Regions from separate parts of the Paraburkholderia sp. CHISQ3 genome, predicted to be linked through region 3. Evidence: riboswitches for the same ligand, from Rfam matches in the RefSeq annotation. Region 3 holds a riboswitch; each other region holds the start of a gene.
The links. Region 3 has a riboswitch for cobalamin ahead of cobW (cobalamin biosynthesis protein CobW). Riboswitches for the same ligand answer to the same signal wherever they lie in the genome.
Positions count from the first base shown of each region.

Region 1: linked by a shared signal. The riboswitch ahead of M0D65_RS12430 (CbtB-domain containing protein) and the one ahead of cobW (cobalamin biosynthesis protein CobW) in region 3 are both predicted to bind cobalamin.
Region 2: linked by a shared signal. The riboswitch ahead of M0D65_RS11225 (TonB-dependent receptor) and the one ahead of cobW (cobalamin biosynthesis protein CobW) in region 3 are both predicted to bind cobalamin.

Region 1 covers NZ_JALPRG010000004.1:561,951-566,559, forward strand. The annotation lists gene M0D65_RS12420 (LysR substrate-binding domain-containing protein) at 1-579, shown strand, start outside; gene M0D65_RS12425 (CbtA family protein) at 643-1,377, opposite strand; gene M0D65_RS12430 (CbtB-domain containing protein) at 1,390-1,599, opposite strand; cobalamin riboswitch at 1,647-1,790, opposite strand; gene M0D65_RS12435 (histidine phosphatase family protein) at 1,805-2,365, shown strand; gene M0D65_RS12440 (SMP-30/gluconolactonase/LRE family protein) at 2,636-4,549, shown strand; gene M0D65_RS12445 (response regulator transcription factor) at 4,570-4,609, opposite strand, start outside.
Region 2 covers NZ_JALPRG010000004.1:291,756-296,364, reverse strand. The annotation lists gene M0D65_RS11230 (MFS transporter) at 1-284, shown strand, start outside; gene M0D65_RS11225 (TonB-dependent receptor) at 693-2,687, opposite strand; cobalamin riboswitch at 2,776-2,980, opposite strand; gene M0D65_RS11220 (fatty acid--CoA ligase) at 3,225-4,609, shown strand, end outside.
Region 3 covers NZ_JALPRG010000018.1:97,771-102,379, forward strand. The annotation lists gene cobN (cobaltochelatase subunit CobN) at 1-942, opposite strand, end outside; gene cobW (cobalamin biosynthesis protein CobW) at 949-2,052, opposite strand; cobalamin riboswitch at 2,277-2,545, opposite strand; cobalamin riboswitch at 2,593-2,817, shown strand; gene M0D65_RS31700 (cobalamin biosynthesis protein) at 2,950-3,375, shown strand; gene cobO (cob(I)yrinic acid a,c-diamide adenosyltransferase) at 3,372-3,974, shown strand; gene M0D65_RS31710 (cobyrinate a,c-diamide synthase) at 3,978-4,609, shown strand, end outside.

The DNA.
Region 1 (4,609 bases), on a different contig from region 3:
CCCTACGATCTGGTCGGTGCCTGCTTCGCGCCGATCTTCAAGGCGTTTACCGAAGCATGGCCGAACGTGGAGATGGCGATTGTCTGCGGTTCATCGCCGGAGCTCGCGGAGGCACTCGCGCGCGGTTCGCTCGATGTCGCAGTGATCGAAGAACCTGCAACCGAAGCAAGTGGCGAATGTCTGCGTGTCGAACGCCTGGTGTGGGTCGGCGCGCGCGGCGGCAGCGCGCATCTGAAGCGACCGCTGCCGGTCTCGATGGTGAGCGATACCTGCGCATTCCGGCAGACCGTGCTCGGTGCGCTGGGCAGCAGTGGCATCGAGTGGCGCACGGTCTTCGAGAGCGGCAACATCGAAGCGACCACCGCGACGGTGCGCAGCGGGCTCGCTGTGACCGCGTGGCTGACGTCGACCGTGCCCGCCGATCTCGACATTCTCAGCGCGGATGCTCAACTGCCCGAACTTCCGCCGTTCGCGATCAGCCTGCGATTTCCTGCGCAGGGCGCCAACCCGGCCGGACGCGAACTCGCGCAGTTCATTCGCGATGGACTGCTGCGGCAACATCGGCCCGCGCCGATGTGAAGCAGCAACGCGCAGCAGGATTTCGCCGGTGTCGCGCTCGCTCGACTTCTCGACTTCAACCGTTCACAGCCCGGCCGGCAACACGTTGCGCGAGCTCTGCTGTGCACGCTCGACGAGCGCACCGAACAGCAACCCGATCGTCGTCCACATGATCGCCTGCATGCCAAGCGCCGCGAGGCGGAATTTCCACAACAGCGCAGCAGGGAACGCGGCGGGCACTTCGTTGATCGACGGCAGGCCGAGTTGCACGGCCGCGATGATGACGATAAACACCGCACCGGCGACGATCGCTCCATTCCACGCGCCAAATCGTGCAGCCGCATGACGCCGCAGCTTCAACGAGAACACCGTCGCCGCCAGCGAGATCGCGATCATCAGGAAGAACAGGCCCGTGCGATAGCCGATCGTCTCGGGGTCGCCGATCGATGGCGGATTGGCCGGATACTTGAGATTCGGCACGATCACGATCGCGACGAATGCTGCGAGCGCGAGCAACGCCGACAACGCACGTGCACCGAGCCGGCCCGAGCGGCCGTATGCATACGCGAACACGAGCGAGAACAAGCCGCCCACCGCCGCGCCATACACGACCACACCGGTCAACAAACCGAGCCCCGCCTGCGTGTGACGGCTGACAATTTCTGGCTCGGGCGCTTCGCCCTTCGCGGCATCGGCTTTCTCTTCGAACGAGATCGCCTGATCGACCTGCGGTTCGCCGGCGATCTTCGCAAAAGTGAACGTGAGCAATCCCGCGACGATGCCCGTGAGCATCCCGCGCATCAACAATCTACCGACCATGTCGACTCCCGGTTAGTGGCAAGGAAAGCCGAGCAGATGGCGGCCGTCGTGCACGAACTCGTGCACGTACATGCCGGGGATCAACGACGTCGCGCCTTCTTCGGCGCCGACGAAATAGATCGCCAGTAACAGCAGCAGGCCGCCGAAGATAATCCACGGCAGCAATTCACGCAGAGGGATCGGCACCGGCTGGACAGCCGGTTTGAAAACAGCATCGGTCATGACGGACTTCTCCTGGGGTTACGCGCCCCGATAGTCGTGGTGGTCGTGAGAAAAAGATGACGTGAAGCGAGGGTCTGGCTTCCGGTTCTTCATTGAACCGATTACAGTGGCGCGACCGCACCGGACTTGCACCGGCTTCCTTGCTTCAGCGGCGTTATTCTACGCGCTAAACTTCGCGGCACACGCTTCATGGGAGAGCAGCGCAATGCACACACGGTTATGGCTAGTAAGCCATGCAGCGACCGCCGCGATGCGCAGCGGCCGCTTCCCCGCCGACGATCCACTCGATGCACGCGGTCGTGACGACGCGCATGCGTATCGCGCACAACTCGATGTGCCTCGCGATGCGCTCGTATTCAGCAGCCCTGCCCCATGTGCTCGCGAAACGGCCGCAGCGTTGAATCTCACCGCCGACATCGCACCTGCGCTTGCCGACATGAGTTACGGCCGCTGGCATGGCCAGCGCGTCGCGGACATCGCAACAGACGAGCTGCCGATGCTCTCCGCCTGGAGCACCGATCCCCATGCCGCGCCGCCCGATGGCGAATCGTTCGCCGCGGTGTCGACGCGGGTCGCGCAGTGGCTCGAACAACTTCCAGAAGTACCTGCCGTCGTCGCAGTCACGCATGCTGTCGTGATACGCGCCGCGCTACTGCATGCGCTACGTGCACCGCTCGCTGCTTACACGCGAATCGAAGTCGGCCCGCTCTCGCGCATCGAATTGCAACGTTCGACACGCGGCTGGGTCTGGTGGCCCGCTGCATAGATAGTGGGATCGATCTGCGCGTCGCTCATCTCCTGCATGCGCTCCGCATGAGGCTCGACTTTCATTTGCATGTCCGTTGCGCACGCACATGGTGCGCAGTCCTTCATCGCACTCACGCAATCTAACGCGCGTGTAAGGCTTGCAAACATCGTCGCATGCAACGCGCGTCGATATTCTCGTGCAATTGTCATCGCAACATCACCCATGTTCGCGATTCGCGAACTATATTGGGAGGTCAGGGAAAAACAATACTGCTGAGAGGATTCACCGATGATCAAGCATCGCATCTATTCCGCGTTTCTTTCCGCCGTGCTGATCGCTACGATCGCGCCGGTATGTCAGGCGCAGCAGTACACCACCGACTGGATCGCCAACACCTTCGGCACCGACGCCACGCATGTGGGCAGTACCGCGCGCTCGATGTGGGTCGCGCCCGAAGGCGTCATCTACACCGCGTCGTTCTGGGATGAAAACGAAGGTGGCGTCGCGCTCTATCAGAGCGGCAAGGGCATCGGCTCGTTTGGCCTGCACAACGAGTTCCAGGGCAGCGCCATTACCGGCAACGCCACATCGATCTTCGCCGCCTTGCAATTCAACAACGTGTACGGCAGCGGCGCAGTGGGACGCTACAACCGCACCACGCAAACGCGCGATGTGCTCATCAACGTCAGTGCGGACACAACCGAAACCCATGCCGATGTCGTGACCGGGCTCGCCACCTCGGGCTCGCTGCTGTATGCGAGCGACCTTCCTGGCAATCGGGTCCGCGTCTACACCACAGACGGTGTCTGGCAGCAAGACATCAACGTGACGTCGCCTGGCGCGCTTGCCATCGACAGCTCCGGCAATCTCTGGGTCGCCCAGAAGAGCGCGGGCACGATCGCCGAATTCAGTTCCACCGGCACGGCGATGAACACTATCCAGATGCCCACTGGTGCGAAACCTTCGGCGCTGTTTTTCGACACGGCGAAACAACTGCTCGTTGTCGGCGACGAAGGGCCGGACATGAACATCAAGATCTATAACACCTGGCTCATTCCATTTCAGGTCGGTACGTTTGGGATCAAAGGCGGATATCTCGACAACACGACGGGTATCAAAGGCCAGGTCGGCGACAAGCGCTTCACGCGCGTCACCGGTATCGGCAAGGACTCCGCCGGCAACTTCTATGTGCTGAACAACCCATGGGGCGGAGGCTGGGATCTCGGCCGCGACGGCGGCACCGATATTCACGCCTACAACAAAGGCGTCCTGCAATGGACACTGCAATCGCTGAACTTCGAGGGCGTCGCCGCGCCTGATCCCGGTACGGACGGGGCGTACTTCTATAGCGGCACCAACATCTACACGGGTACCGCCGGAGGAACCTTCGTTGCGAACACGGTCGATCCGATCACCTATCCGTCCGATCCGCGCCTCAACATCAACGACACGCAGCGCGACGAACATTTCGGGCAGATCGTCTCGGTAGGCGGCAACCGCATTCTGGTCGCGTCAGGACAGAACCCGGCGATCTTCTATCTGTTCCACTTCAACGCTGCGAACGGCTATGTCGCGATACCGGATGCGTCGATTCCGGGTACGGCGTTCAATACGACGGCACCGATCACGGGTGGATTTTCTATCGATAGCAAGGGTGACATCTGGGCCGGTCTCGACAGGACGAACCACATCTATCACTATCCATTGATTGGCTTCGATGCCAGCGGCAAGCCGTCGTGGGGACCGGGCATCGCGCTCTACATTCCGCTTAGCGTCAGACCGATGACGCGCATCATCTACCTCGCGGAGAGCGACACGATGATCCTCGCGCAAGGCATTATCGGCAGCATCGACTGGACGTCGATCGGCACGCGGATCGAGGTGTATCACGGCTGGGCCGCGGGCAACATGACCAAGCCTAACCCTGTGCTCACCGTCGCCAACCCGAAGTCGATTACGGCGGCCGGCAACTATCTGTTCGCCGGATACGTGCACACCGTGCCTAACATCGATGTGTTCAATCTCACCACCGGCAACCTCGACACGACGTTGATCAATGCGAGCCCGAGCACCGTGAGTGTCGGTAACGACGTCGATTCGATGTATGGGCTCAGAGCGTATCTGCAGTCGACCGGGCAGTACGTGATCACCAAAGACAACTACAACGACTCAAGCATCATCGTGCATCGCTGGACGCCGTAACGCTGTAGGTGGCGACACCGCTACGCCGGGATATCGCTCTCGCGATGTCCCGGCTCGTAG
Region 2 (4,609 bases), on a different contig from region 3:
TCGCGACGTCCTGGGTCGTGGATCTATTCGGCTACGCACTTGTGGGAGCCGGTTGCTCCAATATCGCGCCGGTTCTTTTTTCATCGGTCGGAAAGCAGAAGATCATGCCAACAAGTACCGCCGTCGCTGCGATGACGACGATCGGGTACTGCGGAGTCTTTGTGGGTCCCGCGCTAATAGGAGCCCTTGCACGCTACACTTCACTTGCCTCTGCACTTCTCGGGCTGGTTGTCCTGCTGACCATCATCGCCGCAAGTGCACGAGCAGTGCTTCGAGATGCGTAGCCGCTGAACCAGTTCGTTATTGCTAAACCTTTCCAACGTCGGCCGCGTTCTGTCGAGCGGCGGTGTCGCTCACAATCGGCACAACTTCCAGTGCAGATGCGCTCCTTCTTTCAATCTCGACCCGCGGCTCGGCTGGTTTGCGGGGCGGCAATATCCGCCTCAGGGACAGGAGACGTTTGGCGCATTCAGTGACGCCAGCCCGGACCGATGGGGACGTCAGTTGATGCGCCGGAGGCTGGAGCGGGCTCAACGCGCCGGTCGAGTCGACCCCAAAGCGCGGCTCTATGAATCGGATTACCTACTGGGCGTGCACGATAGTTATCGTGCAGGCGGAGGCTGCTTTTCGTCTCGCCGCAAACGCGTAAGTACCGACCGGCACACCACAACGACCGGCCTTACTTCCCCCACCTAAAACGTATAAGAAACCTTCCCAAACGCCGTCCGCCCCAGCGTGTTATATCCATACGCCGTCACATACTGCCGGTTGAACAGATTCGACAGATTCGCCGACACCGTGAGATGCGAATTAACCCGATACGACGCGCGCAAATCGACCCGCGTATAAGACGGCAGATAAGTCGCATTGAACTGATCGTCAAACGTCGTCCCGCCATACAGCACAGAGACGCCCGTGCTGAGCGCATGCAGGTGGAACTCATCCCAGGTGTGATCGACACTCAGGTTGACCGTTTGACGCGGGCGACGATTGAGCCAGCTGCGGTCGGTGATGTCCTGCGGATTCAGGATGCCGACAGCAAGACTGACGGGTGTGGACTTGCCGAGTGTGCCTTTGTACGAGAGGTCGATGCCCTGAATACGCGCTTCGCCGATGTTATCGGGCGCGAAGGTCGCCGAGTTATACGCAATCAGGTTATGCACGCGGGTGTTGTAAATCGCCAGCGAGAAATTGCCGAACGAAGTGGCCGCGTCGAGTGCTGCTTCGACTGAATCGCTGCGTTCGGGCCGGAGATTCGGGTTGCCGAATTGCGGGTAGTACAGATCGTTGAAAGTCGGCAGACGGAACGCGTTGCCGTATGACAGTCGCGCCGTGTAGACGGGCGTGATCGCATACGACACGGCGACATTGCCGGTGTTGACCGACTGGCCTTCGACAATCTCATGGCGTCCCGCGAGGAACAGCGTGAGCGCACCGAGCGTGGCCGACTGATGGAGCGACACCGCGGAATCGTTGCGCGTCGGCACGCCGGTTGGGATATCGACAGGCAGGAAGGCTTGTTCGCGCGAGAAGTCGTAGGCAAGCTTCGTCTCACCCGACAGCGGCAGGCCGAACAACCGGAAGCCCTTTTCCTGATGCGTGAGCGACGTCGATGTGCTGAGACGCGTCGAGTCGATCTTGTCGCTCGAAATACCCGGGCTGTTGGTGGTGTAGTAAAACTGGCGGTCGTTCGCGTAACCGACGGACTGGTCGAACTGCGTGTCCGGTGCGATGTCCCAGTGGAATGCGACGCCCGTCGTCAACTGGTGATCGAGTTGCCGGTTATCGCCGCCCGCATTGTCGTACGAGAGGTCCGACCGGTGATAAAGCGCGAACGTGGAAATCGACCAGTCGCCGTGCGCATAGCCGAGGCGGCCGTCGATATCCTGCGCGTGGTACGGATTGCGGCCTGCTTCGTGACCGTATGCGTAAGGCTGGGTCGTATCGATCCCGGCCGTGTTGTAGTCGTGCAATCCGAGCGAATATGTGAGCCCGGCAAGCGCAGCAAGTGGGCCGGTCGAGGGGATACTGCCGGACGTACGAATCTGCGTATCAAACGTCTTGTTCGAACCGCCACCGGTGGAGATCGTGGTCTGGTTGGGCTGATTCGCCGAGTGGCGTGTGAACAGCTGCACGACACCGCCCACCGCGTTGGCGCCGAACGAAGCCGCCGCGGGACCTGAAATCACTTCGACACGCTCAAAGGCTGAAGCCGGCAGATCGGCCCATTCCGCTGTGCCCGTGGTCGCGGAGCCCACGCGGATACCGTCGATAAACACGGCAACCTGCGCACCCGACGAACCGCGAATGCTGACAGACGCCGTCGCGCCCGGCCCGCCGTTCTGCGCAACGGTAACACCGGGAAGCGTAGCGAGCGCCTGCGTGATGCTGGGATCGGCGGGCGAGAGCCGGTCGAGATCCTGACGCGTCAGAACGTGCGTCGTCGCATACCGTTGATCGAACGATTGCGGTAGATGCTGCGTATCGCCGGTGACGACGATGTTCGGCAGTGTGGTCGTGGTGTCGGAGGAAGATTGCGGCGCTGGTGGCGACGTCGAATCGTCAGCCGCCTGTGCGATCGATGCACCGAACGAAAGGGCGAGGGCGGCGGAAATTCCCGCAACTCCCGCAACGCGACGCGAGAAAGCTTTCTGAAAGAAAGCGGTTTTTCTAATGATGCTAGCCATGTGACAGATCCAGAGGTCGGAGCCGTCCTTGCAACACGCACTCGCATCACGCGGTGCTCGCGCTTCGGGACACCCCGCCCGGCGCGGCTGCAGGACCTCGGTTGATGGCAGGTCTCCTGGCTCACGGGTCGCCGCCCGGTGCCGACCTTCCCGGTTTCCCAGTGGCCATGAGTGGCACGGACTCGCCGCTTACAGTTGCGGGGGCAGCCGCAGACTCGAAGCGTCGATCCATCGACGCGACTACTGCGTTCCCTTTTATCCCTATCACGGGAACCATCGAGGCGAGAGCGTAACGATTCCCGCGCGGCGCAGTCAATCTTTTCGGGCAAACGCGGGGCTCGTGCGACGCGCTTTTGCAACGGCCCCGTCTGCGCCGCAATCTCCGCGGCGCGCCTACCCCCATAACGCTCCCCTGTTCGGGGGATAGTCCGTCCCCCTGATCAAATCGATGATGGCATCAACCGGGATGCCACCGCACGCGATACGTACCCACAGCCTGTGTCAGCCCGATCGATTTCTCGACTCAAGGAGATTTAGATGCAGGACGCCGTGCAAGACATCACGCCTTCCCCGTACGCCTATCCGCTGCTGATCAAGCAGTTGCTGCATACGTCGTTCGTTCAGGCACCGGACCAGGAAATCGTCTACCGCGGCAAGCTGCGGATGACCTACACCACGCTGAAGGAACGCATTGCGCGGCTCGCCAATGGTCTCGACGGGCTCGGCGTGCGGCACGGCAGCACGGTGGCGGTGATGGACTGGGACAGCCACCGCTATCTGGAGGCGTACTTCGCGGTCCCGATGATGGGTGCCGTGCTGCAGACGGTCAACGTGCGCCTGTCGGAGGCCGAGATCGCCTACACGATCAATCACGCCGGCGCCGAGGTGCTGTTCGTTCACACCGATTTCCTGCCGGTGGTCGAAGCGATCAAGGATCAACTCGAAACGGTCCGCACCTTCGTATGGATCGATGAGCCGGGTAGTGAACCGACCGCACACACCATTGCGTTCGCTACCGAATACGAAGCGATGCTCGCAACGAGCGCCACGAGCTACGACTTCCCCGACTTCGACGAGAACACCCGGGCCACCACGTTCTATACGACCGGTACTACGGGCCTGCCCAAGGGCGTGTACTTCTCGCATCGTCAGCTGGTTCTGCACACGCTGACCTTGATGGCGGCGCTCGCGAGTCCGATGTCGGGCCAGCGCTTTCATCGCGGCGACGTCTATATGCCGCTCACGCCGATGTTCCATGTGCACGCCTGGGGCATGCCCTACATCGCCACCGTGTTAGGCGTGAAGCAGGTCTATCCGGGCCGCTACGTACCCGAGCGTCTCGTACAACTGATCCGCGACGAAGGCGTCACGTTTTCGCACTGCGTCGGCACGATCCTGCACATGCTGCTTTCGTGCGATACCGCGAAGCACGCGGACTTCAGCAAGTGGAAGGTGATCATCGGCGGCGGCGCGCTGCCGCATGGTCTTGCGAGCGCGGCGCTCGAGCGCGGCATCGATATCTTCGTCGGCTACGGGATGTCGGAGACGTGTCCTGTCTTGAGCCTCGCGCAACTACCGCCGCACACCGGCCCGCTCGATCGCGATGAAGAGGTGCGTCTGCGCTGCAAGACCGGCTTTCCCGTTCCGCTCGTCGATCTGCGCATCGTCAACGAGAGCATGGAAGACGTTGCGCACGACGGCAAGGCCTACGGCGAGATCGTCGCGCGTGCACCGTGGCTCACGCAGGGCTACCTGAACAATCCCGATGCCTCCACGCAACTCTGGGCTGGCGGTTACCTGCATACCCAGGACATCGCGAACATCGACGCGACCGGCAACATCCAGATCACCGATCGCATCAAGGACGTCATCAAGTCGGGCGGTGAATGGATTTCGTCGCTTGAAATCGAGAGCCTGATTTC
Region 3 (4,609 bases):
GAGTCCCTGGTTGTCCTTCACCCAGTCGTCGCGGTTGCCGCCGCTCAGGATTACCTGCATTACCGGCGCGTCGCCGGCTAGCGCGAGCGGTTCGGGATCGTCGATTGCGCTAGCGGCGAACGCGGTTGTGTTCAGCACCAGCGCAACGTTGTGGCGCTCGCACAGTTGTTGGACCACGTCGCGGCTCACTGCATCTTTCAGCGAAGTGAGCGCGATGGGTAGTGGATTCATTTGACGTGCTTCGAGCTCTTCGATCAATGCGTCGAAAACCGCCGTGTTGGCCGCCTGCAGATGCGCGCGATAGAACAGGATCGCGACGACCGGCGCTTTATCTGCTACAGCGTGAGTTTGCCAGCGCGTTTGCCACGCTTCGATAGTCGGCTGGTCGTGCTGCGGGTGATACAGGGCGGCAGCGGGTAGCGGTCGCGGCAACGCGGGCTCACTTCCCCAACCGAACGCCTGCCACGCTATGCAGCGCAGAAATGCCTCGGCATTCTGCGGACCGCCTTCGCGCAGATAGCGCCATAGCCGCTCGCACAGCGCGGCATCGGCGGTACTTTTGGCGACGAGGTTCGGGTCTTCCTGGAGATCGCCTGAAAACATCGCCAGCAACTGCCCACGTCGCCCAGCAAGCGCGACCACCTGTTCGATGCCGTACGGCCAGTAGGCTTCACCGCCCAGATGGTCGACCACGATGACGCGCGCATGTTGCAGCACGTCGTCGACATAGAAGTCGACCGACGCGGGTTGGCGCAGATAAGTCACGTTGGCGAGCCGCACGCTCGGGAAGTCTGGACCGAGCCGCGTGACGACGCTCGCGAGCAGCGACAGCGTGGTATCGGCCGAGCTGAGTACCACGATGTCCGCAGGCTGCTGATCGATCCGGACGACACCGGCCGTGTCGTCGACGAAGCCACCCGGCGTGGTACGCAGCAGATGCATAGCGCGTCAGGCCCGCTGTGCTTCGGCGTGTACCGCGGGGTTCAATGCGGCATCGAATGCGCGTTGCAGCGCGGCCTGGTCGAGATCTTCGCCGATCAGCACGAAGCGGCTCTTCTGCGGCTCGTCCGCTTGTTCGTCCGCTCTCCAGCGCCGATCGAAGTAACTGTCGAAGCGCCGTCCCACACCCTGCACGACGAGCCGCATCGGCGCGCCCGGCAATGCCGCGAAACCCTTCACACGATAGATCGTGTGCGTCTCGACGAGCTGCTGCAACGCGGCGATCGTCGCCTCGCGCGATAGCGCTGTACATTCCACCACCACCGAATCGAAGTCGTCGTGATGATGATCGGGATCGTCGGCAGAACCGTGGTGATCGTGCCGTAAATGAATCGTGGTTTCCGACGCCGCCTCGAGCCCGAGCAATGCGTGCAGGTCGAGCTGACCGTTCTGCGCGCGGACGATCTTCACCTGCGGCGGAATCTCCTCACGGACCAGCGCTTCGACAGCGGCCTGCTGCGCGTCGTCGAGCAGGTCGGTCTTGTTGAGGATCACGAGATCGGCGGAAGCGAGCTGGTCTTCGAACAGTTCGTGCAGCGGCGATTCATGATCGAGATTCGGATCGGCCTTGCGCTGCGCATCGACGGCGACCGGATTGTCTGCGAACTGGCCGCTCGCGGCAGCGGGTCCATCAACCACCGTGACGACGGCGTCTACCGTGAAGCTGTTCTTGATCGTCGGCCAGTTGAACGCCTGCACGAGTGGCTTCGGCAACGCGAGTCCCGAGGTTTCGATCAGCACATGATCGATCTGCTCGCGCCGTTCGAGAAGCTGCTCCATGACCGGGAAAAATTCTTCCTGCACGGTACAGCACAGACATCCGTTCGCGAGTTCGTAGACCTGTCCCGCCGTTTCGCGGCCGTCCTCATCGCAGCCGATACCGCAGCCCTTGAGAATCTCGCCGTCGATGCCGAGTTCGCCGAACTCGTTGACGATCACCGCGATGCGCAGGCCGCCGGCATGTTGAAGAATATGTCGCAGCAAGGTCGTCTTGCCGCTGCCGAGAAAGCCCGTGACGATCGTGGCGGGAATCTTGCGCATCTGTGTCTGCATCGCTGCTCCGTGGTGGCGGTGAGGGATTCGCCGACAACCCGCGTGTGTCCACGCCACCGGAGGGCTCCGCCACGTGCTTCGCGATACGTCGTTCAACTGCTCGTCCATACGACAGAACGCCGCCGTGACAGGCCAGTAGAAGACGAAACGCGGGGACGATGACGCGGAGTACGGCGCGAATGGAAACACAAGGAAATCGTGGACGACACGCCGCATCCCCGCGGCGCGAACCCATTTTGTCTGGCCGGTATCCGGGCTAACGAATGAACCGCTTCACCTTCCCACGCGACGCTCATGTCGCGCAGTGGTCGATTGCATGCGGGGTTGATGTGCATGCAGCGAAGCCGGTCTTGCAGCGCTTGCGCGCTGCTTTCGCTTACCGTTGCGGGGGCAGCACAGGTTGGTCCGTTCCGCGGTGGGAGGACGCCCTGTTTCCCGTTTAACTGCGTGCGCGGGAGGCGCGCACGCGAGCACCAGAGTGCGTGCGAGTGTAGGCCGCCGGCCTTGCTGCGTCAAGGAAGGCACCGTGTTGCGCTGTGATATCGTATGCGCTCGTTTGGTGCCCGCACGCGCGCTCGCGTGTGCAGTTAAACGGGAAACAGAAAGCGCGCATTGCGCTCAACCTGTGCTGTCCCCGCAACGGTAAACGGCCCGCGGCCTTCGAGCCGCACATGTCGTTCGAAGCCACTGTCCGCCGCGTGCGGATGGGAAGGCAACGACATGAGGCCGCCAGCCCGGATACCGGCCAGACGAGGGGGCGAACGTCATCGTCGAACTCGACGATGACGACGCCGAACGCCGGGTCTGCGGGGGACAGACACACGGCGCCCAGGTAATAAGCGATCGCTACTGCGACGTCGGTCTGCCGACACGCATCGCCACATCCGAAATCCACCCATGACGAAGACCCTGATCGCCGGCATCGGCTGTCGACGCAATGTGTCGGCCGATCAGATCGATGCCGCGCTGCGTGCCGCGCTCGGTACGCGCTCGCTCGCCGAGATCCGGGAAATCGCTACTGTCGATACCAAAGCGAACGAACCCGGCCTGCTCGAGTTCTGCGCCCGTCATGCGTTGCCACTGCGTCTTTTCACATCCACGCAGATCGCGGCTGTACTGCTCGCGCCGCCTGCACGTTCGGCGGCCGCGCGAGTGCATCTGGGCATTGATGGTGTGTGCGAACCGTGCGCGCGACTCGCGGCACCTCACGGTTATCTGATCGTCGGCAAGACGGTGCACGACGGCGTCACCGTCGCACTCGTTGCCGATCCACTCGTTCACTCCACTCTCTCCGCTTCCACTGAACAGGACCTCGACCGATGAAAACCGATCCCGAATCGCATCAACGCATGACGCAACGGCGTCGCGAAGGACACGAAAAGAAGCAGGCTACGGCCACCGTCGAAAAAGGCCTGCTGATCGTCAACACAGGCAACGGCAAGGGCAAGAGTACGGCAGCGTTCGGCATGGCCGTGCGCATACTCGGTCATGGCATGCGGCTTGGCGTCGTGCAGTTCATCAAAGGTGCACTACATACGTCGGAGCGCGATTTTCTCGGCGCCCAGGCGCACTGCGATTTCGTCACGATGGGCGACGGTTATACATGGAACACGCAGGACCGCGACGCCGACATCGCCACCGCGCGCAAAGGCTGGGACGAGGCGCGCCGCATGATCGACAGTGGCGACTACCAGATGGTGATCCTCGACGAACTCAACACGGTGCTGAAATACGAATACCTGCCACTCGACGAAGTACTTGCGGTGTTAAACGCCCGGCCCGCCGCGCTGCACGTCGTCGTGACCGGCCGCCACGCACCCGATGCGCTGATCGAAGCCGCCGATCTCGTCACCGAAATGCGCCTCGTCAAACATCCGTATCGCGAGCAGCACGTGAAGGCACAACGCGGCGTGGAGTTCTGAGCGATGCCGGCGTGTCCCGCGTTGTTCATCAGTGCGCCTGCATCGGGTCAGGGCAAGACGACGGTCACGGCAGGGCTCGCTCGTTACCATCGGCGGCTTGGACGGCGCGTGCGGGTCTTCAAGACCGGCCCCGACTTTCTCGACCCGACCATCCTCGAGCGTGCAAGCGGCGCACCGGTCGAATCGCTCGACCTGTGGATGGTCGGTGAGGACGCATGTCGCCGCCTGCTCGCCGAGGCTGCGGCGCAGGCGGATCTGATCCTGATCGAAGGGGTGATGGGTCTCTTCGACGGCACACCGAGCAGCGCCGATCTCGCCGCAACGTTCGGCGTGCCGGTCGTCGCGGTCATTTCGGCGAAAGCGATGGCGCAGACATTTGGCGCGATCGCCTTTGGGCTTGCGAAATTCCGGCCACAAGTCCCGTTTCATGGCGTGTTCGCCAATCGCGTGGGCTCGGCGCGCCATGCGCAGTTGCTGCAGGAAGCCTTGCCGCGGGACATCGCGTGGACCGGTCACATGGCAAGCGAAGCCGCCATCGAACTCCCCGACCGGCACCTGGGCCTACGGCACGCCGACGAAATCGACGATCTCGATGCTCGACTCGACCGCGTAGCAGATGCACTCGCCGCAACCGC